Regions from separate parts of the Canibacter zhoujuaniae genome, predicted to be linked through region 3. Evidence: predicted binding sites of a transcription regulator. Region 3 holds the regulator's gene; each other region holds the start of a gene.
The links. The regulator HrcA, encoded in region 3, represses chaperone genes, less so after heat shock. The targets are predictions, from matches to a motif close to TTNGCACTCGNNNNNNNCGAGTGCNAA.

Region 1 (10,507 bases), on a different contig from region 3:
GTCTTCCGGAATGGTGAAATCTGTCATGTATTCAAGTCTATGAGAGTGGTCTATGACTTTATCTCGGACTTAAACTATCCAGCCGCATCTCCGCCCCTCTTATACTGTCGGCGCATCCGTTATTTATCACCGAAAAACTGGCTGTAAGCATCTTTGTGAGTCTTATCTTTCAGCCACTTTTCGACAAGACGCAATAGGCTATGTGCAATAGCTAACTCCTAATTGAGAGGATCATATTGAGCAGCCCAGCCCTGAGCAACAATCCGGCTTTCTCGAGTCGCACGCTCACCTCAGCAGAGCTTGAGAAACTTTATAACACTCCTGCCGCAGAGAAGACGGTGCAGCAAGATCCGAGCCGTCCGGCACCAACAGCTGCTGAGGTGCTCGGCGGCGCTTCGGATCCGATGACAATTGAGAACACGATCCAAAAGACAGTCGGTCTTTTTGCTATTCTCCTAACGACCGCTGTTGTTGGGTGGATCTTCCCGGCTGTGTCACTGCCAGCAGCTCTTATCGCTCTGGTGCTTGGTTTGGTTATCGGTTTCCGTAAAAAGATCTCACCAGGTCTCATCATGGCATACGCCGCAATCGAAGGGCTCTTCGTCGGTGGCATCTCCCGCATCTTTGAGGGAGCCTATTCAGGCATCATCTTTCAGGCGCTGCTCGGCACCCTGGTGGTTGTCGCCGTCACCCTCATCCTGTTCCGCAGCGGTAAAGTGCGCACCAGCCCTCGCATGAACAAGATTGTAATGATCGCGATCCTGTCTTATCTCGCCTTCTCGCTGATTAATCTCGCCCTGGTATGGACCGGCGCAATGAGCGATCCGTGGGGCTTGCGCGGCATCGAAATCTTCGGAATTCCACTCGGTGTAATAATCGGTCTGCTCGCAATTGGCCTTGCAGCCTACACCCTTGTAAGCGACTTTGAATTTATCGCAAACGGAGAGCGCAACCGCCTACCAAAAATTTACGGCTGGCAGGCAGCCTGGGGTCTGATGGTCACCATCGTTTGGATCTATGTTGAAATTCTGCGCCTAATCGCAATCCTGCGCAGCCAAGATTAACCACGCCCCAACAAAATAAATGCCGGCTCCAGGGCCGGCATTTATTTATTTATTCCCACTCAATAGTTCCTGGTGGTTTTGAAGTAACATCAAGCACTACACGATTTACATCTGGCACCTGGTTGGTGATCTTGTTAGAAATGCGTGCAAGCACATCGTACGGTAGACGAGTCCAGTCGGCGGTCATCGCGTCTTCAGACGACACCGGACGAAGCACAATCGGATGGCCGTAGGTGCGCCCGTCACCCTGCACACCAACCGACCGCACATCAGCGAGCAACACCACCGGGCACTGCCAAATTTCAGCATCTAACCCGGCCGCCGTCAGCTCTTCGCGCGCGATCGCATCGGCCGCGCGTAAGGTTTCAAGACGATCTTCAGTAACCTCACCGATAATGCGAATGCCCAGACCGGGGCCTGGGAAAGGCTGCCGAGAAACAATCACCTCCGGCAAACCGAGCTGTCGCCCAATCTCACGCACCTCATCTTTGAACAGGGTGCGCAGTGGCTCGACAAGCTCGAAAGTTAGGTCTTCTGGCAGCCCTCCCACATTGTGGTGACTCTTAATGTTTGCCGTGCCACTGCCGCCGCCAGACTCAACAACATCCGGGTAGAGTGTGCCCTGCACCAGGAATCGGATCGGGCTGCCATCACTCTCAGCAGCTTCAGCCACCAGCTGCGCCTCGGCTTCTTCAAAGGTGCGAATAAATTCACGCCCGATTATCTTGCGCTTTGTTTCCGGATCGGTCACACCCTGCAGCGCAGTTAAGAATTTCTCGCGCGCATCTACTGTGACCAAACGCACACCGGTTGATGCGACGTAATCAACCTCAACCTGCTCCCGCTCTCCCTGACGCAAGAGACCGTGATCCACAAAAACACATGTCAGCTGATCGCCAACTGCCCGATGCACGAGGGCGGCTGCCACAGCAGAGTCGACCCCGCCAGACAGACCACAAATCACTTTGCCGTTACCAACCTGCGCACGGATGCGAGCAACCTGATCTTCAATAACATTCTCAGCGTTCCACTCCGCCGGAATATCAGCGATAAAACGCAGGAAGTTTTCTAACAGAGCCTGACCGTGATCCGAATGTTTCACCTCTGGGTGCCATTGCACGCCGTACATACGACGTTCTTTAGATCCGAAAGCAGCTACCGGAGTTACAGCGGTAGAAGCCAAAACTTCAAAACCCTCTGGCGCCTGCTGCACAGCGTCGCCGTGGCTCATCCACACGTTCTGCTCAACAGGCTGGCCCTGCAGAATAGCATCTGCCGTATTTGACAGCACCACATCAGTTGCGCCGTATTCACGGTCACCGGTGTGACCCACTACACCGCCAAGGGCCTGCGCCATTACCTGAAAACCGTAGCAAATTCCAAATGTCGGAATGCCCAGCTCAAAGATACTGTCGTCAAAGGTTGGGGCACCTTCCGCATAAACTGAAGAAGGCCCACCTGAGAGCACAAGACCGAGCGGCTTTTTCGCAAGCACTTCAGCAGCAGTAATTGTGTGCGGCACGAGCTCTGAATAAACACCTGCTTCACGAACGCGACGCGCGATAAGCTGCGCATACTGTGCCCCGAAGTCAACTACGAGCACCGGGCGCGGCGCTTCAAGTGTTTGGTTTGTCATCGATAACCTTTCACAGGTTTAGCAACGGATTTATCTAATAAAAATCTACCGGGTTTTTAGGGAAGGATCATCGCCTGCCACGGTTTATTTAAACCGCGGGTGAGGCTTCACTATGATTTTGATTTTGAACTCGATCACGGCCGTCATTAAGTCTTGCTTCCACATCACGCACCACCCAGCGTTCGGCAATAAACGACACGATAATCACGCAACCTGCGAGTGCGAGCAAAATGAAGCGCCAGAAAGGCCAACGCATGCCGCTCCAGACAGTGAACGATGCGATGACATAAACAACATAGAACCAGCCATGCGCAATTAGGAATATAGTTGTGAAGTTAACACCGGCAGGCTCAAAATCAAGCTCCACACCTGCCGGCGGCAGCTGCACCAACTCAAATAGCGCATTACCTGTGTTGACATATACGTCTGAATGCATAAACCAGCGAATCCCTGAGATGATGTACAGACCGAACAGCATCACCCCGGTAATCATCGACGAAATCTTAAAAAATTTTAGAGATTTACGAATCGACGGATAGGTTTCAGGGCGTGGCAGTAATTCAGCCATTGAGTTTCTCCTCTTCTTGCAGTTTCAGTTCGTGCTCGCGCTCGTGCGCATCTCTGCAGAGTCGCACCCAAAAATACACCGCAAAGCCGGCAAACAGCACCCACTCCAAACCGTAAAACAAGTTTATCCAGTTCACGGTCTCAGGCGGGGTGGGGGGAATAGAATCAATTGCCTGCAGCCCGGATACCGCGCGCAGCCCGTTATCTGCTTCCAGCACAACGTAACCCGCGTAGGTCGTAGGCAGCGGATTTTGCCAGAGATTCAAAAGCTGCGCCGGAACAACGCTTGGGTAAACCATTAGCTCCCCCTGCATTTCAGGGGCGCCCGGTGTCTCAAGCGGATTGAGCCGCCCCTCATACAGCGTGCGGTTTTCGCTGATCCCCGCTGCTTCAAGTTTCTCAATAGCCGCAGCCGCTTCGTCAGCGGTAGCTGCCCAGCCAATCGCAACCGCCAGGTTGGCTAACTCTTTCGTATCATGCTCCGCTGCGACGGTTTCCGCATATGCTTGCGTTACAACCCAGTAGCCCACCGCACCGGAGTTAGCGCGATTACCGACAATCACAAATTCATTTGGAACAAGACTAGCGTTAATTGAGACTCTGTGCCCCGCAGCCACATCATTTAACGGTTGGGCCGGCTCAACCAATTCTGCAAGCGGTATCACAGATTCGGTGTCAATCTGCGCCTTATCGTCAAGGGTAATGGCGTTACCCAACTGCCACTGTGCCAGCCAAGCAAACCCCGAAGCAACGGAGAGCACCAAAATGAGCGCGAAAATCCACTTTGGGCGACGCATAATCTGCCCGAGCGTGGGCTCACCTGAATAACGAGGCCGTTTAGTATTTTTCGGGGCAGCCGGTGCTGAGGTCATATGCGGCACACTATCTATTTAGCGGTGTGCACAATTCCAACGCGCTGGAATTCTTTCAAATCTGAATAGCCGGTTGTCGCTAGCGCGGTGCGTAACGCTCCAATAAGGTTCGCGGTGCCATCAGCGATCTGTGACGGACCGTTCAGTATCTCAGAAAGCGGTGCAACCTGCTCCACTGCTACTCGCTGCCCGCGCAGCAGTGAATCATGATGCGCTTCTTGCCCCCAGTGCCAACCGCCTCCGGGTGCTTCAGCTGCGCGCGCAAGCAGCGAGCCGAGCATCACAGCGTCTGCGCCGCAGGCGATCGCTTTCACAACCTCACCTGAAGTTCCGAGGCCACCATCAGCGATCACATGGACGTAGCGCCCGCCAGACTCGTCAAGATAGTCAGAACGCGCTCCCGCCACATCGGCGATCGCAGTTGCCATTGGCTGACTAATGCCGAGAGTTGCTCGCGTAGTTGAGCTGGCACCCCCACCAAATCCAACAAGCACCGCGGCTGCGCCTGTGCGCATAAGGTGCAGAGCTGAACGATAGGTTGCAGCTCCGCCGACAATCACCGGCACATCAAGCTCATAAATGAACTTCTTGAGATTAAGCGGTTCTTTGCCCTCAACCGCAACATGCTCAGCTGAGACTGTGTTGCCACGAATCACGAACAGATCTACGCCGGCTTTTACAACGGTCTCATAGTGTTCTGCTGTGCGATGCGGCGACAGGCTGCCGGCTACCGTCACACCAGCTGCACGTATTTCCGCAATCCGCTCAGTGATAAGCTCTGATTTGATCGGTTCTGCATAAATTTCACGCATACGCTGCACAGCTTGTTTGCTGTTATCGAGCGAAGCCAGCTCATCAAGCAGCGGCTGGGGATCAGCATAGCGTGTCCAGAGGCCCTCAAGGTTGAGCACCCCAAGACCGCCCAGTTTGCCCAGCTCGATAGCAGTGGCCGGTGACATAACCGAGTCCATCGGCGCGCCGAGCACAGGGATTTCAAACTGATACGCGTCTAGGCTCCAGGATGTTGACACCAACTCCGGATCACGAGTGCGGCGGCTGGGCACCACCCCAATTTCATCAAATGAGTAAACGCGACGCGCACGTTTGCCGTGTCCAATTTCAATTTCGTTACTCAAACTGTCCCTTTATCTCTGCGCTTCTTGGCCTGCGACTTGCGCGCTAACCTCGGTAATTTGGTGCTTCAACAACCATCTGAATATCGTGCGGGTGCGATTCTTTCAAACCTGCTGACGTAATTTGCACGAAGTTGCCACGTTCCTTCAGCTCCGGAATTGTGCGGCTGCCGGTATAGAACATTGACTGACGCAAGCCACCGGTCAGCTGATACAGCACCGAAGCAACCGGGCCGCGGTAAGGCACCTGCCCCTCAATGCCCTCCGGGATCAGTTTCTCGTTGCTTGGCACATCTGCCTGGAAGTAGCGGTCTTTCGAGTATGAGGTGCGTTCACCACGAGTTTGCAGAGCACCGAGAGAGCCCATGCCTCGATAGTTCTTAAACTGCTTACCGCCTACGAACACAAGATCACCAGGGCTTTCGTCTGTGCCAGCCAGCAGTGAGCCAATCATTACCGAGCTTGCGCCCGCAACAAGAGCCTTCGCAATGTCGCCGGAATACTGCAACCCACCATCGGCGATGACCGGCACACCCGCTGGCGTTGCCGCTTTTGCTGCTTCGTAAACAGCGGTAACCTGCGGCACACCGACACCAGCGATAACACGAGTGGTGCAGATTGAACCCGGGCCAACACCAACTTTGATCGCATCTGCGCCGGCTTCAACAAGAGCCTTTGCGCCGCTGTAGGTTGCGACGTTACCGCCGATCACGTCAACGCCATTAAACGCAGAATCAGATTTGATCTTCTTGATGATGTCGAGCACACCGGCTGAGTCACCGTTCGCAGTGTCAACAACCAGCACATCAACTCCCGCCTCTAACAGGGTTGTTGCACGCTCCCAAGCGTCACCGAAGAAACCGACCGCAGCTCCAACCCGCAAACGACCGGCATCATCTTTCGTAGCATTCGGATACTGCTCAACTTTTTCAAAATCTTTCACAGTGATCAGGCCGGTGAGCTTGCCTGAATCATCAACGAGCGGCAGTTTTTCGATACGGTGTTTTTTAAAAAGCGACAGTGCCTCAGCGCGGCTGAGGCCGGTTTTACCGGTGACCAGAGGCATGGTTGTCATTGCGTCGCCAACTTTTGTGGTGGCTCGCGCAGCCGGATCAACCCAGCGCATATCTCGGTTGGTGATAATTCCCACCAGTTTTCCCGAGTTGTCGACGACCGGCAAACCGCTGACCTTGTACTCACCGCAGATCTTATCCACTTCTGCGACTGTTGCGTCAACGGTGGTGATCACCGGATTTGTGATCATACCGGCTTCAGACCGCTTCACAAGATCGACCATATTTGCCTGATCGGCAATCGACAGATTGCGGTGCAAAATACCAAGACCACCGTTGCGTGCCATAGCAATAGCCATACGAGTTTCGGTGACAGTGTCCATCGCCGCAGAAATTAACGGAACCCCGATGCGCACGTTGCGCGTCAGCTGCGTTGAAGTATCTGCTTCACTCGGAATTACGTCGGTGTGTGCCGGCAGGAGCAGCACATCATCGTAGGTTAGGCCTTTAAGTGCAAACGGGTCACGCTGTTCCATTGACAACCTTCTTCTCGAGACTGTTTCGGGTCTATATTATCTACCTGAAACAGGCTTCGACCCGGGTCTATTCCGCTGCTTTAAGTCTAATGCACACAGCACTAATGAATGAAGCCGCCCGAGTCTAAACCCGGACGGCTGCAATCGTAAAAAATTTAATTAACCCTCAACCACTGCGAGCAGATCCCGCACTGAGAGAATTAGGTATTCCTCGCCACCGTACTTAATTTCGGTGCCACCGTACTTTGAGTAGATAACCTTGTCACCTACTGCAACATCAACAGGCACACGGTTGCCGTTGTCGTCGATACGACCCGGCCCAACTGCAAGCACCTCAGCAATCTGTGGTTTCTCTTGCGCACTATCCGGAATAACAAGACCTGAAGCAGTGGTCTGCTCAGCTGCAACCTGACGGATAACAATGCGATCTTCGAGCGGCTTAATTCCAACCGACACGGCTGACCCCTTTTCTCTAAAGTCTGTTTCGCCCGCAAATTACCGGGCACTGCACACAAGTTTACGGCGGGGTTAGCACTCTCGCAAGGCGAGTGCTAACTTTTCATCAAAAACTAAGCAACTATTAAGCTTTTCTACCTCTGCCACAATTGAGATATGAATTTCCGCGCGGATCAGCTGCTCACCTCCTGGAGTAGGCTCACAACACCCCTCGGGCACACAGCACTCCAAGCAGCTGATAGCCTCGTAGCTGGCGGGGCTACTCCGGCAGATCTGCAGCGTGAATTACGCAAAAGTTTTAGTGACCCAGAGCTTGTTGCAGCGACGTTAGCGCAACAAGCTCTACGCACAAAAGCCGTAGCGAAATTTGGCCAAGCAGCAGCACAAATGCTCTTCACCCCCACCGGGCTCGAACAGGCCACGCGATTTCCTGTTGCGCAGCATCACGCGACACGGTTTAAGGCACACGGGATCACAAAAGTCTTAGACCTGGGAGCCGGAATCGGCGCCGAATCACTCGCGTTTGCGCAGGCAGGGTTACAGGTAACAGCGGTTGAGATAGATGAGCTGACCGCAACCTTTGCAGCTCACAATCTGCGGGAATATCCAAACGCCAAAGTGCTCTGTCAAAATGCTCTTGCGGTTGATCTCACTGAATTCAATACCGCAGATTCGGCCATTTTCATTGACCCCGCAAGGCGCACCCTCGGCAATCGCAACAGTCAGAGGGTGAGCCCAAGCGACTACTCTCCCAGCCTCGACTTCGTTTTTGCGGTCACCGCAGCACACAACACCGCAGTAAAACTCGGCCCCGGTTTTGATCGCGAACTAATTCCAGAGCACACTGAGGCCGAGTGGGTCAGCATCAACTCGCAAGCTCTTGAGACACTGCTCTGGTCGGGCACCTTGCGCACCCCAAACATCACGCGGCGAGCAACCACTTTTAAAGATAATCAGTGGCAGACAATCGCCGCTGCAGCAGACGCGCCCGACGCCGCAGTGCGCAACTTAGGCAGCTATATTTTCGAGCCCGATCCGACAATTATTCGCGCCAGACAGATTGGCGCTATCTCCGCTGAGCTTAGTGCCGGAATGCTCTCACCAGACATCGCATACCTGACAGGGGAGACGCAACCCCCCACCCCGCACCCGTTTGTCGCTTCTTTTAAAGTGCTCGATGTCACCTCTCTCAAACCAAAGGCCGTGCGTCAAGCTCTGCTCGAGCGCGGCGCAACCAGCGCTGAGTTAAAGAAACGCGGGGTGAGCGCAGACCTGCAGGAGTTTCGGAAAGCGCTCAAGCTGCCACCTGCAAAGAAAAAGGATCCGCGTTTGGAACTAACTGTTTTCCTAACGCGGATCCAAGATAAGCATGCAGCGATTATCGCTGCACGGGTTTAGTTTTATTCAGTAACACCTGCCATGCGCAGCTGATTTAGGATTTCCTGCACCTCAGCCTCACTCAGACCAAGGTTTCGCAGGGCTTCTGGGTCAGCGAGCATAGACAACGCCCAAACGCTGAGCAGAATCCACAGCACAACGAAAATCAAACCGATTGCACCGAGCACGATACCGGTGATCCACAGCCCTTTACGCTGCTTCTTCCGGCCTGCAAGAATACCTGTGATAACCGCTACGAGACCTGCTGGGCCACCAAAGAAAGTAACCCAGGAGAACAGAAAAGCGAGGATACCGGTAACCAGTGAGGTGATTGCCAGACCGTTGCCGTTTTTTTCTGTCACAGTGTATCCGTCAATAAGCGGCGGCTGCGCGGGCGCACTGTACGGCTGACTTGGCTGCTGGCTTGTGTTTTGCGGGTATTGTGGCGCGTCATGATTCATTTAAATGTCTTTCGTCGTCGTGTTCTCTAAGTGCACTAGCAGCGCCTAGACTGGCGGCGAGCGTGTTTTCCTATCATATCGACCGCTTGCTGTTAAGACCACTATTAAGTGCCAGATATTAATTTTCAATCTGCCAAAATAGACACATGCACACACTGCCAAAGCTGGTCGCCTTCGACCTTGACGACACCCTCGCACCATCAAAGTCGCCAGTACCCCAGCCCGTGCTAGAGATGCTCAGCAGGCTCCTCTCTGTGACGCAGGTCGCAATCATTTCAGGCGGTAATTTTCAGCAGTTTCAGACACAGTTGCTCACTGGGCTGACAGCGCAGCGACTCTCATCTGCGCAGCTGCAAAATCTGCACCTCCTTCCCACTTGCGGCACCCACTATGAGCGTTTTATAGACGGCAAGTGGCAAACTGTCTATCAAGAACAGCTGTCAGAGGCAGATCGCAAACTAGCTCTCGAAACGCTTGCAGCAACCGCGCGCGAGCAGGGGGTTTGGGAGGCAGACACTTGGGGAAATATTCTTGAGGATCGCCTCTCTCAAATTACGTTCTCTGCCTTAGGGCAAAAGGCTCCGGTCGCCGCTAAAGCAGCTTGGGATCCTGACGGCACGAAAAAGAACAGACTTGCTGCAGCTGTGCAAGAGCTACTTCCCCACCTCGAGGTGCGTTCCGGCGGATCAACCAGCGTCGACATTACCGCTAAGGGTATTGATAAAGCGTACGGTATGCGAAAGCTTAAAGAAGCGACGGGCATTGCCTTAGACGATATGCTCTTTGTCGGCGACAGACTCGACCCTGCCGGCAATGACTACCCGGTGTACGCGCTGGGCGTTAAAAGCCACTCTGTGCACGGCTGGGAGCAGACCGTAAAAAATCTCACCCGCCTCATTGAGACGGGTGAGATTACAGTGTTACCGCCGCTTTAACACCTAAACGGCTAAAGCTAGCGCTCTCTAACTGAGGGCGCGCTTAAGGGAATCTAGCCCCATAGTGCCCAGTTTCAGCGCTTCTGTGTGAAACTCTTTTAGGCTTTGGCCGCGGGCTTCGGCATCGGCACGCAACTGTTCCCAGACACGCTGACCGATCTTATAGCTCGGCGCCTGACCCGGCCACCCAAGGTAGCGGTTGAACTCGAAATCAAGCTGGCCCTTGCTGGTTGCGAGATTTATTTCCAGGAACTTATATCCGGCTTCTGCGGTCCACACGCCCGTAGCACCCACAGCTTCTTCCCACTCGGTAGGAATCTCAAAACCGCAGTGCACACCGATGTCGAAGACAACGCGGGCCGCACGCATCCGCTGCGCATCAAGCATGCCCATGCGATCTCCCGGATCGTCAAGATAACCGAACTCTTCCATGAGACGCTCAGCATACAGCGCCCAG
Region 2 (10,507 bases), on a different contig from region 3:
CTGCGCCGACGAGCGCGGCAACCGCAATGCGCGGAAAGCGAATCGACCAGAGCGTGTCTAATGCTTTTGGATGCTCGGGCAGCGGCAGCCAGTCGATGCCAACTTTATTAAGGATTGCGCCCATGACCTCAGCGGGTGAGGCGCTCACTTGACCGAGCATCATCGAGACAACAACGGTTGCAAGCAATAAAATGAGGAGCCCAAAATTGAGCACTGCGGCGCGCGCAGATCGGGCTGCTGGGTTTGGTGCGATTGATGGTTTTGGCATAAAAATTTACTCTGTTATTCAGTTCAATCTTAGGGTAGTCTTACTAACCGCAGATAATAATTTTCTGGAACCTGTGAAGGGGTCGCCAAAATGGGGCGTAAAAAAGTGTCTTTGGCAGCGAAAATAACGGCGTTAATGGCTGCCGTAACTCTTGGTTTATCCGGATGCGCTAGCGGATCCGCATCTGATACGGCTGACGCAAACTCAGCGCCAAAATTAGCGCCTTTGAGTGAGCTGACACCGGTAGATAATCCTGCAACATACGAAGGCCCGTCTACCGTTTTGCTGCCGGAGAATGATCTGCAGCCGCTCGACAGCAAAGTTGAGCAAAAGCTCCCCGTGACGGTGACCTCACGACCTCCGTCGGGTGAGAGCGAAGTGACTGTAAAATCTACTGAGCGGATAGTTTCGCTGTCACTAACCGGGGCGCTGTCAGACTTTATCTACGCATACGGCTTTGGCGACAAAATCGTTGGAGCCGATATTTCAACGGATCTGCCCGGTCTGGATATTCCTGTTGTGACACAGGGCGGGCACAATGTGGACGCTGAATCTATTCTTGAGCTGAACCCTGACCTGGTGATTTCTGACGGCACAGTCGGCCCTATTGACGTCATCGAACAGCTTCGTGATGCGGGGGTTGCAGTCGCTTTTGTGCGCTCTGCGAGCACTTATGAAGAATCGTTTGAGCAGGGGCAGCAGGTTGCAGATGTGCTCGGCGTGAGCGCGATGGGTGCTGAGTTGCGAGAGTTCTATGAGGCAAAAATCGAGGCAAAAATTGCTGAGATAAAGGCGCTTGTGCCCGCAGACCCTGAGAAACTGCCGCGGGTAGCTTTCCTTTACATGCGCGGGCCTGGCGTTTTCTTCCTGTTTGGGAAGGGCACCGGAATTGATACCATCCTGGATGCGCTTGGAGCGGTTGATGTTGCTGAGGAAATTGGCTGGGAGGGCCATAAGCCAATGAACGACGAGGCGCTCGTTGCGGCAGACCCAAATCTAATTCTTGTGATGACTAAGGGGCTTGAAAGCGTTGGGGGAGTTGACGGTATGCTCGAGACGCATCAGGCGGTTGCTCTAACCGATGCGGGTGAGCGGCGTCGCATTGTAGATGCGCCTGACACCAGAATTTTCTCAGGTGTGACCCGGGCCGCTGATACGCTCGATGGTTTGGCGCGAGCATTCTACGCACCCGACAGCCTGAAGGGATAGAATTGCAGCGTGACAGAGCAAAAGAGTGAGACCCGTGGAGCGCAGAAACTGAAGTTTCCACAGGATCGCTTTGATGATATTCCGATCGGCGGCGGTCGTGACGCCAAGATCGGTGCGCATCGCGCTGTGCCACGCCCCGCATTCTTTGGAAAATGGGTGCTCACGGTTTTAGTGCTCACCATAATTGTTTCTGCTTTAGGCATCTTATGGATCACGCAGTGGAGCGGGGGCGCTGCTGTTGCTGACCGCGTTACAGCAGCTACTAAAAACGAAAAAGTTGTGGCTGAGCTCGACCCGGAAGCTCGTGTCATTGTTGTGAACGGAACTACGGTCTCTGAGCTCGCTGACAGTGTGGCGGGTGAGATTTCTAACCGTGATTTAGGGCAGGTTCAGTTCACAGATATTGCTGCCGACAGTGATGTCAAGATCTCCGCTGTGTTCTATGCCGATGACGCCTATGAGGGTGCCGCTATCGCGCTGGCGCGTGAGCTTGGCGGAGTTAGCCACTATAAGAGCGAGACCTATGCGGAGCAGCCAGCTGACCTGGTTGTGCTCTTAGGGAGTGATTATCAGGGCCCCGGTCGCTAACTTGCTGACTTTTTAGTGTTGAGACTCTGTGAGCTAGACAGGCTTGTCTGCCGACAGCGTTTAACTATAGGAATTCGCTGAGAAACCGAGAATGCCGTTTGCACTCTCAGGGTGCGAGTGCCAAAATTGAGTTAGCACTCAATGGCGAGGAGTGCTAATTTCTGCGCTCCTCGTAACTGGTTTTGTTGGTGCTGTAACCAAAACAAACCTGCCGAGAAGGGGCAAAGAATTGGCAAAAATTATTGCTTTTGACGAAGAAGCACGCCGCGGTCTTGAGCGTGGGCTGAACACCCTCGCTGACGCGGTTAAAGTGACCCTCGGCCCACGCGGTCGCAACGTTGTGCTTGAGAAAAAGTGGGGCGCACCAATCATCACTAACGACGGTGTTTCAATCGCTAAGGAGATTGAGCTTGACGATCCGTATGAGAAGATCGGCGCTGAGCTCGTTAAAGAGGTAGCGAAGAAGACCGATGACGTTGCCGGTGACGGCACCACAACAGCTACCGTTCTTGCGCAGGCGCTTGTGCGTGAGGGCCTACGAAATGTCGCTGCCGGTAGCGATCCAATCGCTATCAAGCGCGGTATTGAGAAGGCTGTTAACGCTGTTAACGCGAAGCTGCTTGAGAACGCAACCGAGGTTGAGACCACAGAGCAGATCGCAGCTACCGCATCTATTTCAGCGGCGGATCCTGAGATCGGTGAGCTCATTGCGCAGGCGATTGACAAGGTCGGTAAAGAGGGCGTTGTCACCGTTGAAGAGTCAAACACCTTCGGCACCGAGCTGGAGCTGACCGAAGGTATGCGCTTTGACAAGGGCTTCCTCTCTGCATACTTCGTCACCGATGCAGATCGTCAGGAAGTTGTTTTCGAGGATCCATACATCCTCATCGTGAACAGCAAGGTGTCAAACATTAAGGATCTGGTGCCTGTTCTTGAGCAGGTTATGCAGTCTGGTAAGCAGCTTGTGATCATCGCTGAAGACGTTGAGGGAGAGGCTCTCGCAACTCTCGTACTGAACAAGATTCGCGGCGTTTTCAAGTCTGTCGCAGTGAAGGCACCAGGGTTTGGCGATCGCCGTAAGGCAATGCTGCAGGATATTGCGATCCTCACCGGCGGCCAGGTAATTTCTGAAGAGGTTGGCCTGAAGCTTGAGAGCGCAACCATCGATATGCTCGGCACCGCACGCAAGGTGATTATCACCAAGGATGAGACCACCATCGTGCAGGGTGGCGGCGAAGAAGATGCTATCGCCGGTCGTGTTGCGCAGATCCGCCGTGAGCTTGAGAACACCGACAGCGACTACGATCGTGAGAAGCTGCAGGAGCGTCTTGCCAAGCTTGCTGGTGGTGTGGCCGTTATTAAGGCTGGTGCAGCGACCGAGGTTGAGCTGAAGGAGCGCAAGCACCGCATTGAAGACGCCATCCGCAACGCTAAGGCAGCTGTTGAAGAGGGTGTGCTCCCCGGTGGTGGCGTTGCTCTAATCCAGGCTGGCACCGCTGTGTTCGACTCACTCAAGCTTGATGGTGACGAGGGCGTTGGAGTGCGTATCGTGAAGGCTGCTATCGAGGCGCCACTGCGTCAGATTGCAACCAACGCGGGTCTTGAGCCGGGCGTTGTTGTTGATCGCGTGTCACAGCTCGAATCAGGTTTCGGTCTGAACGCTGCAACAGGTGAGTACGGCAACCTGGTTGAGCAGGGCATCCTCGACCCAGCTAAGGTGACCCGTTCAGCACTGCAGAACGCTGCATCTATTGCAGGTCTGTTCCTGACAACCGAGGCTGTTGTGGCTGAGAAACCAGAGCCAGCAGCTCCTGCTGCGGCTGACCCAGCTGCGGGTATGGACTTCTAGTCTCTTAAAGCAAATTTTGGGGCGGCAACCAAACTGGTTGCCGCCCCAAATATTATTTAGAAGCTTTAACCGAGTGGCTATTCGGCTGGCTCAACTACAAGCAGCACATGACCGTTGGGCACAGTTTGCCCGATCGGTGCATCAACCGAGTGCACAACGCCGTCGTGCGGCGCAAAAATAGACTGCTCCATTTTCATCGCCTCAAGCACAGCGACAAGCTCACCCTTGGTAACACGCTGCCCATCTTCGACAGGAACCTTCACAATGGTTGCCTGCATCGGTGCGGTAACGGCGTCGCTTGAAGCACCCCCAACCGCGCCCGAAGATTTTCGCTTTGGGGCGGGGCCGCGGGTGACCAACTGGTCGGCAAGCGGCAGCAGCGTCGTCGGCATCATCACTTCAACGCGTCGCCCGTCAACCTCAACAACCACGTTTTGCCGTTTCTGCGCAATCATATTCGGCTGCGACTCACCCTCCCAAGGATCGATGTCGTTATTGAATTCATTCTCGATCCATAGAGTGTAAACACCGAACTCACCGTTTTCAGCGGTGAATGCCGGCTCGTTCACAACCCTGCGATGGAAAGGCAGCACTGTTGGGAGACCCGCCACTTCAAATTCTGCAAGGGCCCGGCGGGCGCGCTCAAGAGCTTCTGCTCGAGTTGCGCCGGTCACGATTAGTTTGCCGAGCATGGAGTCAAAGGCGCCGCTAATTTCATCGCCGGCGGTCACACCCGTATCTACACGCACGCCCGGGCCTGATGCAGGAGTGAAGTGCGTGATAACACCCGGTGTGGGCAGGAAGCCTCGCCCGGCATCTTCGCCGTTCAGACGGAACTCAAAGGAGTGACCACTCGTTTTCGGATCGCTGTAGTCGATAACCCCGCCCTCGGCGATGCGGAACTGTTCACGCACCAAATCGATGCCTGTGACCTCTTCAGAGACGGGGTGCTCCACCTGCAGTCGGGTGTTCACCTCGAGGAAAGACACAGTGCCGTCTTTCGCAACCAAGAATTCACATGTGCCGGCACCCACATAGCCAACCTCACGCAGGATGGCTTTTGAAGAGTCATACAGGCGCTTAATTTGCTCATCAGTGAGGAAAGGAGCGGGAGCTTCTTCAACCAACTTTTGGTGGCGGCGCTGCAGTGAGCAGTCGCGAGTTGAGATTACAACCACATTGCCGTGCTGGTCGGCCAGGCACTGCGTCTCGACGTGGCGGGGCTTCTCAAGGTATTTTTCAACAAAGCACTCGCCGCGTCCGAATGCGGCTACGGCTTCGCGGGTTGCCGACTCAAACAGTTCAGCAACCTCTTCCCGTTTATAGGCGACCTTCAGGCCGCGCCCACCGCCACCGTAGGCGGCTTTAATCGCAATGGGAAGCCCAACCTCATCAGCAAAAGCGAGCACTTCCTCCGCATTTGCGACCGGATCGCTGGTGCCAGCAGCTAGCGGGGCACCCACCTTTTCGGCAACGTGTCTGGCCGACACTTTGTCGCCGAGCATATTGATTGCCTCCGGTGCAGGGCCTATCCAGGTTAGGCCGGCATCAATGACGGCCTGCGCAAAGTCAGCGTTTTCCGCTAAGAATCCGTAGCCCGGGTGCACCGCATCCGCGCCAGAGCGGCGAGCAACATCAAGAATCTTCTCAACCACTAGGTAGGTCTCAGCGCTTGTCGTCCCGTTTAGCGCGTAAGCCTCATCTGCCAGCTTCGCGTGCAGCGCATCGCGATCCTGATCGGCATAAACCGCGACAGAGGAAATGCCGCTATCGTGTGCGGCGCGAATAATACGGACTGCGATTTCACCGCGGTTGGCTACTAACACTTTGTGAATTCGAGACATGCCTTACAGTTTATACTCTGATTACTCCAATCAATAGCGTGGTTTCCCTGGCGAAAACCTACAAAATAGTTTGTGTTTCTGTCAGCGGTAGCTGCGGTATTGCTGCGCGTTATTCTGCTGCTAAACCGCCCCCAAGAGTAGGATTGACAGCATGATTAATGCAGAAGTTGTGGGGCGCAGGTATCCAGCAACGGCTCCGTATCTTGTTGGGCGCGAAAAAGTGCGCGAGTTTGCGCGAGCTGTAAAATCCGAGGCGCGCGTGCACTTTGATGTCGCGACAGCACAGGCAGCCGGTTTTCAAGATGTGGTGGCGCCACCAACTTTTGCGGTGGTGATTCAAGACTTCACTCTGCAACAGCTGCTCGCAGACGAAGAAGCTGGCGTTGATTTTTCACATGTTGTGCACGGTGACCAGCGTTTTACCTACACCCGTCCGATCGTTGCGGGTGATGAGCTAACTGCGCAGATGACGATAACTGATGTGAAATCACTCGGCGGTAACTCTATGATCACCGCAACCAGTGAGATCGCCGATGCCAATGGTGACCATGTCGTGACTGCGATTTCTACTCTCGTAGTGAGGGGAGCTGAATAATTATGACCGACTCACCAAAGTTTGCAGAGCTTACAGTTGGCTCTGTTATCGCGGAACGAAGCTACCATCTGACACGCGACTCTCTGGTGCGCTATGCAGGAGCTTCAGGTGACTTTAACCCGATCCACTATCGCGATGATGTTGCACAAGAGGTTGGGCTTCAGGGTGTGCTCGCCCACGGTATGCTCACGATGGGTGTTGCCACCACGCCGGTCGCTGAGTGGCTGGGTGACGCCGGCGTAATTCTTGACGCCCAAGCACGATTCACACGCCCTGTGTGGGTTGACGCTGAATCTGGCGCAACCGTTGAGGTGAAGATAGCTGTGAACGCACTCGATCCTGATGCACGCACAGCACAGTTTAAAATTGACACCTATTTCGAGGGTAAAACAGTGCTTGTGAAGGCTCTCGTGCTGGTGCAATTCTTTGAGACAGATTCGCCGCGTCAGGTCGCCAATTAAATGCCTGATCCAACAGAAGAAATTGCTGCAATAGTTGCGAGCCGGGGTGAGCCTGAGCGCTACTCCGATGACCTTCCGTCAGCAGCGCCAGAGCCTGCGGCTACTGCTGACGAGCGAGAGCATGTCAGCATGCCGCAGCCCGCGGCACAAGATACCCCCGACGGGCAGACGCCGACCGACTTTGCAAGCCTCACAACAATGCAGGTCGGCGGTAAATTTGCGCAGCTTCTGGTGGCGCGCACCGCTTTCGAACTGGCTGCGCACGCGGCTGGGCTCTGGGAGTCGGAAGATCCGTGGCTGCTCTTGGGTGGCGGTTCGAACACTATTGTTGCGGACTCGGGCTATCCAGGCTCGGTGCTGTTGGTGCGTAACACCGGTATTGCAGTTGTGGCAGACGACAATCTGCCAGAAAACAAAGTCAGAGTGCGTGTGCAGGCCGGTCAGGATTGGGATGAGCTTGTAGCCTGGTCTGTTGCGCAGGGCTATGCGGGTATTGAAATGCTCTCTGGGATCCCGGGTCTTGCCGGCGCCGCTCCCGTGCAAAATATTGGCGCATACGGCGGCGAGCTAGCAAACACACTGCACTCTGTTGAACTTTATGAGCGTGATCTCGCAGCTGTGCGTCGTTTACCGGCAGCGGAGCTGCGGCTTGCATACCGTGATTCTATTCTGAAACAGGGATACGAAGCAGTTGTGCTGTCGATTGATCTGGTGCTCGATGCGAGCCGGGAGAACACCACCGCGGAAGGGCAGCCGCTGAGCGCACCAATTATCTTCCCGCAGCTTGCAAAGGCACTCGGTGTGAAGCTCGGTGCCCAGGTGCCGCTGCGAGAGGTGCGTGACACTGTGCTGCGTGTGCGGGCTGAAAAAGGCATGGTGCTTGATCCGCAAGATCCGAACAGTGTATCGGCAGGATCGTTCTTTATGAACCCGATCGTGAGCGAGCAGTTTGCGCGCACCCTGCCATCGCACGCGCCGCGATTCCCGGTTGATGCTGAGGAAGCCAGCGATACTGTCACCACCTTTGATGCAATCCGCGACGGCCAGTTGCCACCGCTGCCAGACTACGAATCGGGTGAGCGACGGGTGAAGCTGTCGGCCGCTTGGTTAATCGAGAATGCTGGCATTAAAAAGGGTTTCCGCCTGCCCGGCTCAAAAGCTGCAATATCTGATAAGCACACCCTCGCAATTACAAACCGTGGCGGTGCGACCGCCGCTGAAATCGGTGAGCTTGCCCGCTATGTTGTGAGCATGGTGCAGGCCGAATTTGGTGTCGTGCTTGCCCCTGAACCAAATATTTACGGGATCGAAATCTGATGACGCTCAAAGACGTTAGTGTGCGCAAGGCTCGCACAGGAGATGTGCCGAGAATTCTCGAGGTAATGCAGCCGCTGGTTGAAAACAGGATTCTGTTGGGTAAGGATCCGGTGACCGTATATGAGACAATTCAGCAGTTCTATGTTGCAGAAGATGCCAGCGGAGAGCTGCTAGGTTTCGGTGCGCTGCACGTCATGTGGGAGCACCTTGGTGAGGTGCGCACGCTTGCAGTTGTGCCAGAGGCGTTGGGCAAAGGTGTTGGGCACGCTTTGGTTGAGCGGATCGAAGCTGATGCTATCGAGCTGGGTCTCAAACAGCTTGTGTGTCTAACATTTGAGGTGGAGTTTTTTGCCCGGCACGGTTTTCAAGTGCTGCCCGCAGAACCGGGAGAGTTTGTTGCTGAAGCCTATGAGGTGCTTTTAAGCTCGCGAGATGAGGGCGTCGCCGAATTCTTGGATCTTGCGCGGGTGCGCCCCAACACACTCGGCAACACACGCATGGTGAAGACGGTGGCGCAGTGACCGACATCATAGACAGTAAACCCACTCGCAAAACCTTTCGAAGACGGCGATTAATGGTGGCCGCTATTGTTGTTTCGCTTGCGGCGCTTGCTGTTTTCCTAATCACCGGCCGTTTTTCACTCGGGCCGACAGCACGCAATGAAGTAACGCTGTTAGACGGCTTGGTTGACACATCTGCGCCGCGCAATTCCGCTGCCAACGCGGAAGCAACCGAGTGCGGAGCAGGCGATCTCGAGCTGCTACCTGTGACCGATAAAAATAGTTACGGCCCGGGCGAGCTGCCGAAGCTGTCGCTGACGCTAGAAAACACCGGAAAAGCGACATGCTACTACGACGTTGGCACCAGTCAGATGATATTTGAGATCTCGTCAGGCGCAGAAATGGTGTGGCTTTCGACACACTGCCAAACTGAGGCGGATCATCGACTCGTGCTTTTAAAACCAGGGCAGAAGGTTGAAAGCGCGCCACTTGAGTGGCAGCGCCAGCGCTCGACCGAAGACACCTGTAACGATGATCGGCCGGATGCGATTGCCGGTGGAGCGGCCTACCATTTGCGGGTGGGCTTGGGGGAGCTGCCCGGGAAAAGCTCAGTACAGTTTCTGCTGTATTAACCGTTACCCGTAAATTAGCCTCTTTAGTTAACCCAGAGTAGGATAGGGGTGAGCCTGAGAGGATCTGAATGAACAGCCAATCTAAGCCAAGTTCACACGGCAAAGGTGCGCTCGCTGGTGTGCGCGTTGCAGATTTCTCACGGGTGCTCGCAGGCCCCTATGCAACTATGATGCTTGCGGATCTGGGCGCGGACGTTATAAAAATTGAAAGCCCCGCAGGTGACGGCACCAGACAGTGGACGCCGCCGGTTAACAAAGCTGGGCAGGCAACCTACTTTGTGAGCGCCAACCGTGGTAAGCGTTCGATCGCGCTCGACCTGAGCAATGCTGCAGACCTAAAAATTGCGCGCGAACTTGCAGAAACCGCAGACGTTGTTATTGAAAACTTTAAGCCCGGCACAATGGCAAAATTTGGCCTTGACTACAAGACGCTCGCCGCAAAAAATCCACGGCTTGTGTATGCATCAATTTCCGGCTTTGGCGACGGCAAAGGCGCGGGCCTGCCCGGTTACGATCTGCTCGTGCAGGCCGTTGGTGGCCTGATGAGCATCACCGGCAGCCCAGAGAGTGAACCAAATAAGGTTGGTGTCGCGATGGTTGACATCATCACCGGTTTAAATGCAGTTATCGGCATACAAGCCGCCCTCCGGGCGCGTGACACTGCTGGCAGCGAGGTTTACGGTCAGGGGCAGCACGTGAAACTGTCACTGCTCACCTCCCTGCTGTCAGCGCTGAGCAACCAGGCATCCTCAACCCTTGAAACAGGCACTTCGCCGCGACGCATGGGTAATGCTCACCCGTCAATCGCCCCCTACGAAACGTTTGCGGCAGCAGACCAGACCATCGCGCTCGCAGTGGGCACAGACGCGCAATTTAACCGACTTGTTGAGGTGCTTGGCAAACCGGAGCTCGCATCTGACGAGAGGTTTAAGACCAATGCTTCTCGCGTTGCGCACCGCGCAGAGCTGCGCCTCTTACTTGAGGGCGCTCTGCTGGCGAACACCGCAGAGCATTGGGTGAGTGAGCTTGAAAAACAGCAGGTGCCAGCAGGTCGCGTCAACACTGTTGGGCAGGCGTTTGATTACGCCACAGCGCTCGGCCTGAATCCAATTGCGTCTTTGACAGGAATCGCACCAGACGGCACCGCAGTTGAGGTGCCAACGGTTGCCAACCCGATCCACCTTTCTAAAACACCTGCCAGCTACCATCTGGCTCCACCAAAACTAGCTGAACACCAAGGTTGC
Region 3 (10,507 bases):
CGCACCCCACGAAAGAGTGTGCGCGGGCTGGGTTTGCATCTGAGGAAGCCGCCGGGGTTAAAATAACTGCCGAGAGTCGCAACTACCGGGATTGCAACGCAAAACCTGAGTTAATCGTCGCGCTCGAAACCGGGTTTGAAGCACTCTGCGGGTTCCGCGATCCGCAAGCTTCGGCTGCGCTTCTGACAGAACTTGCGGGAGATGCTCACAACAGTGTGCGGCAGTTTGCTGACCGGATTGTTGCTCAGGGCGTAGAAGAAGTTGTGCGCTGGGTACTTAGCGCAGACAGTGCTGGCGTTAGCGAGACAATCGAGCATTTATATGTGGCTGCTCTGGCAGCGCAAAAAAACTTTACGGCAGACACCCCTGGGCTGACGCGTCTGTGTGCTCTCATCGCTGATCTGACAGAAAAGTATCCCGGCGACCCCGGAATACTAGTGGCTGTGCTCTTGAATATTGTTTGCTTAAAGCACGGTGAGGCTTTGTGGCTGCCGCCGGGCACGCCACACGCCTACTTAAGAGGCTACGGTATTGAAATTATGGGGCCGAGCGACAATGTGCTGCGCGGCGGTCTCACTCCAAAACACATTGATACAGCTGAACTGCTTCAGGTGTTGAATTTTGACCCCCGATCCGCTGGTCCCATTGCCGCTGTGGCAGCAGAAGCAGCGGCGCAGCGTTTTAACCCTGATGCGGCGGGGGAGCACAGCACACCGTTTGAATTGGTGCGGGTGCTCAAAAATGTTGAACTTGTAACTTCGGGAGTCTCTTGCATTCTGGTTGTTTCAGGGTCTTTCACTGTTGAAATAACCGATGCGGCTGGGGCACATAAAACGCTGCAAATTAAGACAGGGCAGACTTTTGCTCTGCCAGAGGGCGCTATTAAGCTGACAGGATCGGGTGAGGCATTTCTTGCAAGCGGTGCGTTGCGTGAGTGTGACGCCCCGGCAGCGCAAATTTAGGAGACATGATGGTTGCTGGCAAACGGGGTGGGCGATCAGCTCACACTGTGCTTAGCGTGTGGCAGATACGCCCGGCTCCGCTTATTTTGCTCAGCGGTAAAGAGGGTGCGATCGCTGACCTTGCCCAACAGACGGTGCGGCGCGGCATGCGCTCCCAGCATCCAGAGCTTGAGATACACGATATAGACGCAAAGCTAGCCGCAGCCGGAGAGCTTATGACTCTTGCAAGCCCCTCGCTGTTTGGTGAAGCGAGGTTGATTCGGATCGCAAACCTGAATGCCCCGAGTGCTGCGTTTATGGCAGACCTTGAGGCGGTAATTCCTCTGCTCGATGAGGCAACCACCCTGCTGCTGCGTCATTCAGGCGGTAATGGCGGTAAAGCTGCACTGGCACTAATTCGCAGCCAGGCTAATGCTATTGAAGTGGTCTGTGATGTGCTTAAAGACAGTGAGCGCAGCCGATTTGTGACGGATTTTCTCGCGAGTAGATCACAGCGCATAGAACCTGAGGCGCTGCGCAGTTTAATCACAGCGTACGCTGAAGATCTTGCCGAACTTATTGCGATCGCAGAGCAGTTGTCACGCGATGCGAGTGGCACAATCTCTTTGCGGCAGGTCGACCAGCTGACAGCCGGACGCGTTGAAACCAACTCGATGAAGATTGCTGACGCGGCGGCGAGCGGTAACGGTGCCCTTGCCCTCACCCTGTTAAGACACGGCCTGCACACAGGTCAAGAGCCGATCGCAATTTGTTCTCTGCTGACAAACAAGTTGCGTCTGATGGCGAAGGTTTATGGGCTTGGTGACTCCGATGCTGAGCTTGCGAAACGTCTGAAACAGCACCCGTATTCGGTGAAACTTGCGCGTCGTGATGCGCGTAATTGGCGCGAAGGTGATCTAGCAAAGATGCTGGATTACGCTGCTGAGACGGAGTGGCAGCTGAAGGGTGGCGCGCGAAACAAAGAGTTTGTGATCGAAAGATTTGTTTTAGCGGTTGCCAAACGCGGCAGAATTTAGCCATCAGCGAAACTTGCCTCCGAGCTTTAAACGGAGGGGTAGAGTATCCGCGTGCAATCAATTAGACAGCTGTTTCGTTTTACAAAAGAACTTAATAGGTTCTATTTCATAATTATCGTTTGCACGCTGCTGACGAGTGCGGCAACTATTGCCGTTCCGTTTCTGATCGGTCGTGCAACCGACACGATAGTGGGGCTTTTGAACGGCTCTATCAGCCGTGATTCCGGGATTACAACTATTCTCATACTGGTTGGTGCTTACCTGCTGGTGGAGCTTACTTCTGTGGTGCTGGGCGCAGTTAGCGGCCGTGCGGGCGACACAATGAGTATGAAAATGCGGCATCTGCTGTCGTCTCGCTACTACGATAAACTGTTGCAGCTGCCCCAACGCTATTTTGATAACGAGCTGACTGGTGCGATTGTGTCGCGTTTGGATCGCACGATTACTGAGGTCACCAACTTCGCGCGCATGTTCGCGAACAATATTTTTTCAATGCTGCTGACAACCTTTGCGGTGCTTGCCGTAATGGCTTTCTACGCTTGGCCGCTGGCAGTTTTGATCGCTCTGATGATCCCGCTTTATGTCTGGTTAACAGCCCTGACATCCAAACGCTGGCAAGCCTATGAGCATCAAAAGAACGATCACATCGACGTGTCTCGTGGTCGGTTCACCGAAGTGGTGGGGCAGCTTGCAACGGTGCGCTCTTTCGCGCGCGAAAGGGCAGAATGGCAGAGTTTTGATGAGCACCTGCAGAGTACCGTTACTATCACTGGCGCACAGTCCCGCTGGTGGCACAGTATGGATGTGCTGCGCCGCAGTGCGTTAACGATCATTTTTGGCATTGTTTATACGGTGCTGTTTCTGCAGACAGCGAACGGCTCCCACACCATTGGTGAACTTGTTTTGTTAATTCAGCTGGTGGGCATGGTGCGAAACCCTGTCAGCATGATGAGCTGGATCGTTGACACCTCACAAAAAGTGATCGCAGGATCGCGCGACTATTTTTCTGTTATTAATTTGAGGTCGGATCAGCGGGAGGGCATAGCTCTGCGCAATCCACGTGCCGCGGCAGAACCAAAGCCGGTTGATACGAGTCGCACACCGGTTAGGTTCACTGATGTGACATTTGAATACAATCCGGGAAACCCCGTTTTGCAAGATATCAACTTCACAATTGAACCCGGTGAAAAGCTGGCCCTTGTGTCAACCTCCGGCGGTGGTAAGTCAACGATTGTGAACACACTGCTCGGTTTCTACAGTTTGCATAAGGGCAAAATCGAACTCTTTGGGCAGGATATTGCGAATTTGCAGATGCCTGAGCTCAGGGCGCAGATCGGTGTTGTTTTTCAAGACCCATCGCTTTTTAGCGGATCTATCCGTGAGAACATCGCATACGGTCGCCCGGATGCGACCGAAGCTGAGATTATTGCCGCAGCTAAGCGCGCAAAGGCTTGGAACTTTATTGATGCTTTCCCCGACGGGCTCGACACCGTTATTGGCGAGCGTGGTTTGAAGCTTTCTGGAGGGCAAAAACAGCGTGTTGCGGTGGCGCGCGCAATGTTGAAGGATGCGCCTGTGCTGATCCTCGATGAGGCTACGAGCGCTCTTGATACAAAGAGTGAGCGTCAGGTGCAGCGCAGTCTTGAAGCCTTGATGGAGGGCAGATCCAGCCTGATTATTGCGCACCGTCTATCAACCATCGAGAATGTTGATCGCATTATCACACTGGAAAATGGGCGTATTGCTGAAGTTGGAACTCCGCAAGAGCTAGCCGCGAGCGGCGGCATATATGCTGAATTATTAACACTGCAAACCGAGGGCTCAGCGCGCAGTAAGGAGCTGCTGCGCGAGAAATTCGGAATCCATGAATAGGTGCCGGCAAATCGCTTGAGATTCTGCTAAAGTTATCTATTGGCTTGCGTGTGAGTTTTTAATAACCACACCTACCGTGTTGGCAGCCCTCTCCCGCCACGCGGAACAAGAAGTTCGACACCAAATTTTTAAGGGACACAAACGTGGCAAATATTAAGTCGCAGATTAAGCGCATTCGCACAAACCGTAAGGCACAGGAACGCAACCGTGCTTACAAGAGCGAGTTGAAGACTTTTGTTCGCAAGACCCGTGAAGCAATTGCTGCAGGAGACAAGAACGCAGCTGTTGCTGCTCTCGCAGTTGCTAGCCGGAAGCTCGACAAGGCTGTGAGCAAGGGTGTAATCCACAAGAACCAGGCTGCTAACCGCAAGTCAAAGCTTGCTAAGAAGGTTGCAGCTCTCTAAAGCTTTACCGCATATGCGGTACCCTGCGCACGCACGCTCACATTTTTTGGGCGTGCGTGCGTTGTTTATGCAAGCGCCTGAGCTCGGCGCATTCTAACCTCTGGAATAATTAACAGCACTATGGCACCACGCGCTTCGAATCCACCGATCCCGGCGAGCACCGATCCGGAAATTATCCGTAATTTTTGTATCATCGCGCATATCGATCACGGTAAATCAACTCTTGCTGACCGTATGCTCCAAATCACGGGCACGGTGCCGGAGCGTGAGATGCGCGCGCAGTACCTTGACCGCATGGATATTGAGCGCGAGCGCGGGATCACTATTAAGTCACAGGCTGTGCGCATGCACTGGGAGGTAGACGGGCAGGCCTATGCGCTAAACATGATCGACACCCCCGGCCACGTCGACTTTAGCTACGAGGTGTCTCGTTCGCTTGCGGCGTGCGAGGGGGCGATCCTGCTGGTGGATGCGGCACAGGGAATTGAGGCGCAGACACTCGCCAACCTCTACCTGGCGATGGAACACGATCTTGAAATTATCCCGGTGCTCAACAAAATTGACCTGCCCGCCGCAGATCCGGAAGCCCGGGCGCAAGAAATCTCTGAGCTAATCGGCATAGACCCTTCAGAGATCCTTGCAGTCTCAGGGAAGACGGGCGCCGGTGTTGCAGAACTGCTTGATCGTGTTGTGCGCAAGGTGCCACCTCCGGTGGGTGACACTGAAGCGCCTGCTCGGGCAATGATTTTTGATTCTGTTTATGATCCATACCGGGGCGTTGTCACCTATGTCCGCATGGTAGACGGCAAGCTCACCCCGCGTGAGCGTATTCAGATGATGTCCACTGGCGCCGAGCATGAAGCTTTGGAGATTGGTGTTTCCGCTCCGGAACCTAAGCTCACCAAGGGTCTCGCAGTGGGTGAGGTGGGCTATCTAATTACCGGTGTGAAAGATGTGCGCCAATCAAAGGTTGGTGACACGGTGACCACGAAACGCGCCCCAGCTGCTGAACCGCTTGCCGGATACACCGATCCGAAACCGATGGTGTTCTCTGGTCTTTATCCGATTGACGGCAGTGATTACCCGGTGTTGCGCGAAGCGCTCGACAAGCTGAAACTGTCGGACGCTGCGCTACAGTATGAGCCGGAGACATCAGTCGCTTTGGGGTTTGGTTTCCGATGCGGTTTTCTGGGGCTGTTGCACCTAGAAATTATTAGTGAGCGTCTGCGCCGTGAGTTTGATCTTGATCTTATAGCTACCGCGCCGAGTGTTATATATCGCGTTGTAAAAGAAGATGGCGGTGAGGTTGTTGTGACCAACCCGAGCGAATATCCAGAGGGAAAAATTCGCGACGTTTACGAGCCTATGGTGAAGGCGGCAATTCTTGCTCCGAAGGGCTATGTCGGTGCGATCATGGAGCTGTGCCAGGGGCGGCGCGGCAACCTGCTCGGGATGGAGTATCTCGGCACCGACCGCGTTGAACTGCGCTATCGTATTCCGCTGGGTGAAATTGTGTTTGACTTCTTTGACCAGCTGAAGAGTCGCACGCAGGGTTATGCCTCCCTCGACTACGAACCAGACGGTGAGCAGACCGCGGATCTGGTGAAGGTGGATATCCTCCTGCAGGGTGATAAGGTGGACGCTTTCAGCGCCATTGTGCACCGTGACAGTGCCTACAGCTACGGCACGATGATGGCTGAACGACTGCGTAAGTTGATTCCGCGGCAGCAGTTTGAGGTGCCTATTCAAGCAGCGATTGGTGCGCGGGTGATTGCACGAGAGACTATTCGAGCGATTCGGAAAGATGTGCTCGCTAAATGTTACGGCGGTGATATTAGCCGCAAGCGCAAACTGCTGGAAAAGCAGAAAGAAGGCAAGAAGCGCATGAAGATGGTCGGTCGGGTCGAGGTGCCGCAGGAAGCATTCATCGCAGCACTGTCAGGAGATGTTGAGGGTAAGGAAGCTAAAAAGTGAGCGGCGTTGAGCAGGCAGCGAGGCGCGATAGTTTCCAGCCGGCAAGACTGTCATACATCGAAGTTGGTGTTAGTCAGGCGCCAGATCTGCTCCAGTTCCCGCCAAATGATGCGGTGCCCTTTTTCGAGCAGGTGCAAATAGGGTTGGGTGTGGATCGCTTCAACTCAGCGTTAGAGCAGTTGATGACTTGGGAAGCGCACCGTGCAGCAGGCTATGTGGTAACAGAAGAGTCTGCCGGTGAGAGCCCGAGTGTCAGAGATGGGGAAGCGGTGTATTCAGCGCAGGGCGAATCGTTTCTCAGACGCGGGGCACGGGTGCTGTTGACACCGGACGATAATAATTCGGCGCGCCGATTTGAAGTTGTGCGTGTGCTTGAGGGCGCGCAATTGGAGCAGCTCGAACAGGAGCGTCAGGTCGTGGAGCGCGGCGGGATGATCTTGGGCACCGCGGATGAGGGCGATACAACCGGCGAAGTCGCGCTATCTGTTGAGCTGCGTGAAGATGAAACCGTCTGGGCACTAACCCGCGGATTCTGGCATGTGCACGCCACAGGTTTTCTTGGACTCGGTAAACAGCAGACAGCCGACCGGGCGACAACCGCGTTAAAGCGCGTGCTTAAAACACTGCAGCCGACCGGGGAGTGAGACAGTGCCAAGCGCTCTGCTGCCGGGTGACCCGGTGCCCGCAGACGGCAGACTGCCACAACAGGCTGCCGTAGCGCAGGGCACACGCAATTTTGGTGCATATGTGCACGTCCCGTACTGTCGTGTGCGCTGCGGCTATTGCGATTTCAATACCTATACAGCTAAGGAACTCGGAAACACCAGTCGCAGTCACTATGCGAGTGAGGTGTGCGATGAAATTAGCTTCTCTGCCAGGGCGTTGGATGACAGCGGCATCAAACCGCGGCAGCTCAGCACCGTTTTCTTTGGGGGTGGCACCCCGACAATTCTGCCGGCAACAGATTTAGCGCAGATGCTGGCGAAACTTCGTGAAACATTCGGAATTGTTGCGGGAGCTGAAATAACCACCGAAGCTAACCCTGATTCGGTTGATAGGAAGTATCTGCAGACGCTGAAAGATGCCGGATTTACCAGGGTGAGTTTCGGGATGCAGTCTGCTGTGCCCGAAGTGCTTCAGGTGCTCGATCGCACGCACACCCCGGAGCGAGTGCCGCAGGTTGTCGCGTGGGCGAAAGAAGCGGGGCTTGAGACGAGTGTTGATCTTATTTACGGAGCGCCGGGCGAGACTTTAGAGCAGTGGCGCCGTTCTGTTGAAGCGGCGTTAGCCTGCGATCCGCACCATATTTCTGCGTATGCTTTGATCGTTGAACCCGGCACCAAGCTAGCTGCCCAAATAGCGCGGGGGGAGTATCAGCAGCCCGACGATGACTTGCACGCTGAAATGTATGAGCTGGCCGATCAAGAGTTTGCGGCTGCTGGATACTCCTGGTATGAAATTTCAAACTGGAGCAAAACTTTAGACACCAGGTCGCGCCACAACCTCGCATACTGGCAGGGGCACGATTGGTGGGGTTACGGGCCGGGCGCACACAGCCATGTTGGCGGAGTGCGCTGGTGGAATGTGAAACACCCCCGCGCTTACGCCGATCGCATTGCACAGGGTATTAGCCCCGGGTTTGCCAGAGAGGTGTTAGACGCTGAAACTAGGCGGGTAGAGCAGGTGCTGTTGGAGACACGCATCGCAGACGGTCTGCCGCAGTCACGACTTACTGCAAGCGAATCGCGGCGGGTTGCGGAGCTGATTGCAAACGGGCTTGTGGATCCTGTCAGCGCGCTGCAGCACAAGCGCATTGTGCCGACTCTGCGCGGGCGTTTATTGGCCGATACCGTGGTTGCTACGCTGTTAGCGAGTTGAGAGGAAGCACCCATATTCATCGACTAAACTGGCACTCTATCAACTAGAGTGCTAAGCGGTATTGGAGGTGGACTTGTGGTTTCAGAGCGTGGACTAAAAATCTTGCACGCTATCGTGACAGACTATGTCGCAGCAGGTGAACCCGTGGGCTCTAAAACCCTCGCTACCAGATACTCCTTCGGCGTGAGCGCCGCCACCATCCGCAACGATATGGTGGCGCTTGAAGAGGCTGAACTAATTGCAGCTCCCTACACTTCAAGCGGCCGGGTGCCAACGGATAAAGGTTTTCGCCTGTATGTCGACACCCTCTCAAAACTGCAACCCTTGGGAGGCGCAAGACGCGCTGCTATCGAGCGTTTTCTAGGGGAGGCGCAAGACCTGGATGAGGTGCTGGGGCGCACTGTGCGACTTCTGGCGCAGCTGACAAAACAGGTTGCGCTCGTGCAGTATCCGTCAGAGCAGAATGTTTTCGTGCACCATCTTGATTTGGTGGCGCTCACAGACAACAAAGTTTTGTGCGTTGTGATCACCGGCTCTGGCGCAGTAGAGCAGCAGCTGCTTGTTTTGCCACACGCTGTGAGCGCGGAGTTCGTTGCGGGGGTAAAGGGGCGGATCGCGGCAGCTGTTGTCGGAAAAGATACTGACACCGCACTTCTGGCAGTTCAGAAACTGCGAGCAGAGTTAGAAAAGCAGTCATCGCTTAAGGAGTGGGAGTCTCTTGCCCCGCTGCTTGATGGCGCTGCACAGCAGATGCGGCAAAATCGTAGTGCAAAGTTGGCGATTGCTGGCACTGCCAACCTCTCGCGGCAGCAGTTGCCGGGAGAGAACGCCGCCGCGGTGCTTGATGCGCTTGAAGAGCAGGTTGTGCTGCTGCAGCTCTTCAACGAGTTGGCGGCTGAGCAGGGAACTGTGCGCGCATCTATCGGATCTGAGAACGAACCCTACGGTCTTGCCGGGACGGCGATTGTTGCGACTAAATTTGGGGTTGGTGAGAACGCCGACTCTAGACTTGGAGTTTTAGGGCCGGTAAATATGGACTATGCCGGAAACATGGTGGCGGTGCGCGCAGTCGCCCGCTATCTGAGCAAGATTTTGGGCACCTAGTTAGACGGTGTAGCGCAAGTTTTTATTTTGAATCCAAGGAGATTATTAGGTGGCTGACCACTACGAAACACTCGGTGTGGGCCGGGATGCAACTGAGCAGGAGATCAAGAAGGCGTATCGCAAACTCGCGATGCAGCTGCACCCGGATCGCAACCCGAGCCCGGAAGCGGCTGAACAGTTTAAGCTGGTGACGCACGCCTATGATGTTTTGAGCGATCCTGAGGCGCGCCGCAACTACGACATGGGCGGTTCGGAGAACGGCTTTGGTGGGGGAGACTTCACAGATCTAGGTGACTTCCTGGGCAACATGTTCGGCGGCGGTTTTGGCTTTGGCGGCGGTCAGGGACGGCCGAAGAGCCGCACCCAGCGCGGTGAGGATGCCCTGATCCAGTTGCGTGTCTCCCTTGACGAGATTATTTTTGGCACCCAAAAAGAGGTTTCAATAAACACAGCTGCGGTTTGTCCGACCTGTAACGGCAGCTGCAGTCAGCCCGGCACCTCGCCGCGCACCTGCGAGCACTGCGGTGGCAGTGGCCATCAGCAGCGCCAGGTGCGGTCAATCCTCGGCACCGTTGTCACCAACCACCCCTGCGCAAACTGTCACGGATACGGCGATGTCATTGACAGCCCCTGCCACGATTGCGGCGGTCGCGGTCGGGTGCGTGAGAAGCGTTCAATAACCGTTGATGTTCCTTCCGGAGTTGAAGACGGCATGCGTATGCAGATGCGGGGCGCCGGTGAGGTGGGCCCTGGCGCAGGCCCAAATGGTGATCTCTTTATTGAGTTCAGTGTGAAACACCACGACGTTTTTAGCCGGAACGGTAACGATCTTCTGGCAACGCTCGACCTCGGGGTGGCAGACGCTGTGTTTGGCACCGAGGTGACGCTTAACGCCTTGGACGGCGAGGTGCTCGTTACCGTGCCAGAGGGTGCCCAATCGGGTGAAATAATTACTGTGCGCGACCGCGGAATCACTGAGCTGCACGGAAACCGTCGCGGAGACTTAAAGATAGCCCTGCAAGTGCTCACCCCAACTAAACTCTCGAAGCGTGAGCGGGAGCTCTATAAGGAGCTGCGTGAGCTTAACACCGGCACACATCCACAACTTGGTGAGTTCAAACAGGGCTTCTTTGATAAGCTGCGCAATCGTTTCTTCGGTAACGGCTAACCGGTATGGCCCACCTCTACTACGACCCTGCGGTAGCTGGTGCACAAGTCGGTGACACACTGATTGTGCGTGGCACTGAGGCACACCACGCCGTGACCGTGTCGCGCCTGCGTCAGGGTGAAGAAATAA

Region 1: the regulator HrcA is predicted to act here: its motif matches at 7,350-7,376, upstream of groES (co-chaperone GroES).
Region 2: the regulator HrcA is predicted to act here: its motif matches at 2,197-2,223, upstream of groL (chaperonin GroEL).

The regions. Positions count from the first base shown of each region.
Region 1 is NZ_JAAIJZ010000002.1:275,106-285,612, reverse strand. Features, by position in the region: gene HCR00_RS05290 (ATP-dependent helicase) at 1-27, opposite strand, end outside; gene HCR00_RS05285 (Bax inhibitor-1/YccA family protein) at 237-1,064, shown strand; gene guaA (glutamine-hydrolyzing GMP synthase) at 1,114-2,700, opposite strand; gene HCR00_RS05275 (DUF3817 domain-containing protein) at 2,789-3,268, opposite strand; gene HCR00_RS05270 (SURF1 family cytochrome oxidase biogenesis protein) at 3,261-4,139, opposite strand; gene HCR00_RS05265 (GuaB3 family IMP dehydrogenase-related protein) at 4,154-5,275, opposite strand; gene guaB (IMP dehydrogenase) at 5,319-6,821, opposite strand; gene groES (co-chaperone GroES) at 6,981-7,277, opposite strand; gene HCR00_RS05250 (class I SAM-dependent methyltransferase) at 7,434-8,675, shown strand; gene HCR00_RS05245 (DUF4190 domain-containing protein) at 8,678-9,115, opposite strand; gene HCR00_RS05240 (HAD-IIB family hydrolase) at 9,262-10,050, shown strand; gene HCR00_RS05235 (DUF885 domain-containing protein) at 10,078-10,507, opposite strand, start outside.
Region 2 is NZ_JAAIJZ010000002.1:115,841-126,347, forward strand. Features, by position in the region: gene HCR00_RS04445 (FecCD family ABC transporter permease) at 1-268, opposite strand, end outside; gene HCR00_RS04450 (heme/hemin ABC transporter substrate-binding protein) at 359-1,477, shown strand; gene HCR00_RS04455 (LytR C-terminal domain-containing protein) at 1,487-2,065, shown strand; gene groL (chaperonin GroEL) at 2,295-3,914, shown strand; gene HCR00_RS04465 (acetyl/propionyl/methylcrotonyl-CoA carboxylase subunit alpha) at 3,992-5,758, opposite strand; gene HCR00_RS04470 (FAS1-like dehydratase domain-containing protein) at 5,910-6,353, shown strand; gene HCR00_RS04475 (MaoC/PaaZ C-terminal domain-containing protein) at 6,356-6,814, shown strand; gene HCR00_RS04480 (UDP-N-acetylmuramate dehydrogenase) at 6,944-8,131, shown strand; gene HCR00_RS04485 (amino-acid N-acetyltransferase) at 8,131-8,652, shown strand; gene HCR00_RS04490 (hypothetical protein) at 8,706-9,263, shown strand; gene HCR00_RS04495 (CaiB/BaiF CoA transferase family protein) at 9,332-10,507, shown strand, end outside.
Region 3 is NZ_JAAIJZ010000001.1:545,488-555,994, reverse strand. Features, by position in the region: gene manA (mannose-6-phosphate isomerase, class I) at 1-962, shown strand, start outside; gene holA (DNA polymerase III subunit delta) at 968-1,978, shown strand; gene HCR00_RS02565 (ABC transporter ATP-binding protein) at 2,030-3,850, shown strand; gene rpsT (30S ribosomal protein S20) at 3,994-4,254, shown strand; gene lepA (translation elongation factor 4) at 4,375-6,228, shown strand; gene HCR00_RS02550 (DUF1990 family protein) at 6,225-6,872, shown strand; gene hemW (radical SAM family heme chaperone HemW) at 6,877-8,106, shown strand; gene hrcA (heat-inducible transcriptional repressor HrcA) at 8,182-9,210, shown strand; gene dnaJ (molecular chaperone DnaJ) at 9,260-10,378, shown strand; gene HCR00_RS02530 (16S rRNA (uracil(1498)-N(3))-methyltransferase) at 10,384-10,507, shown strand, end outside.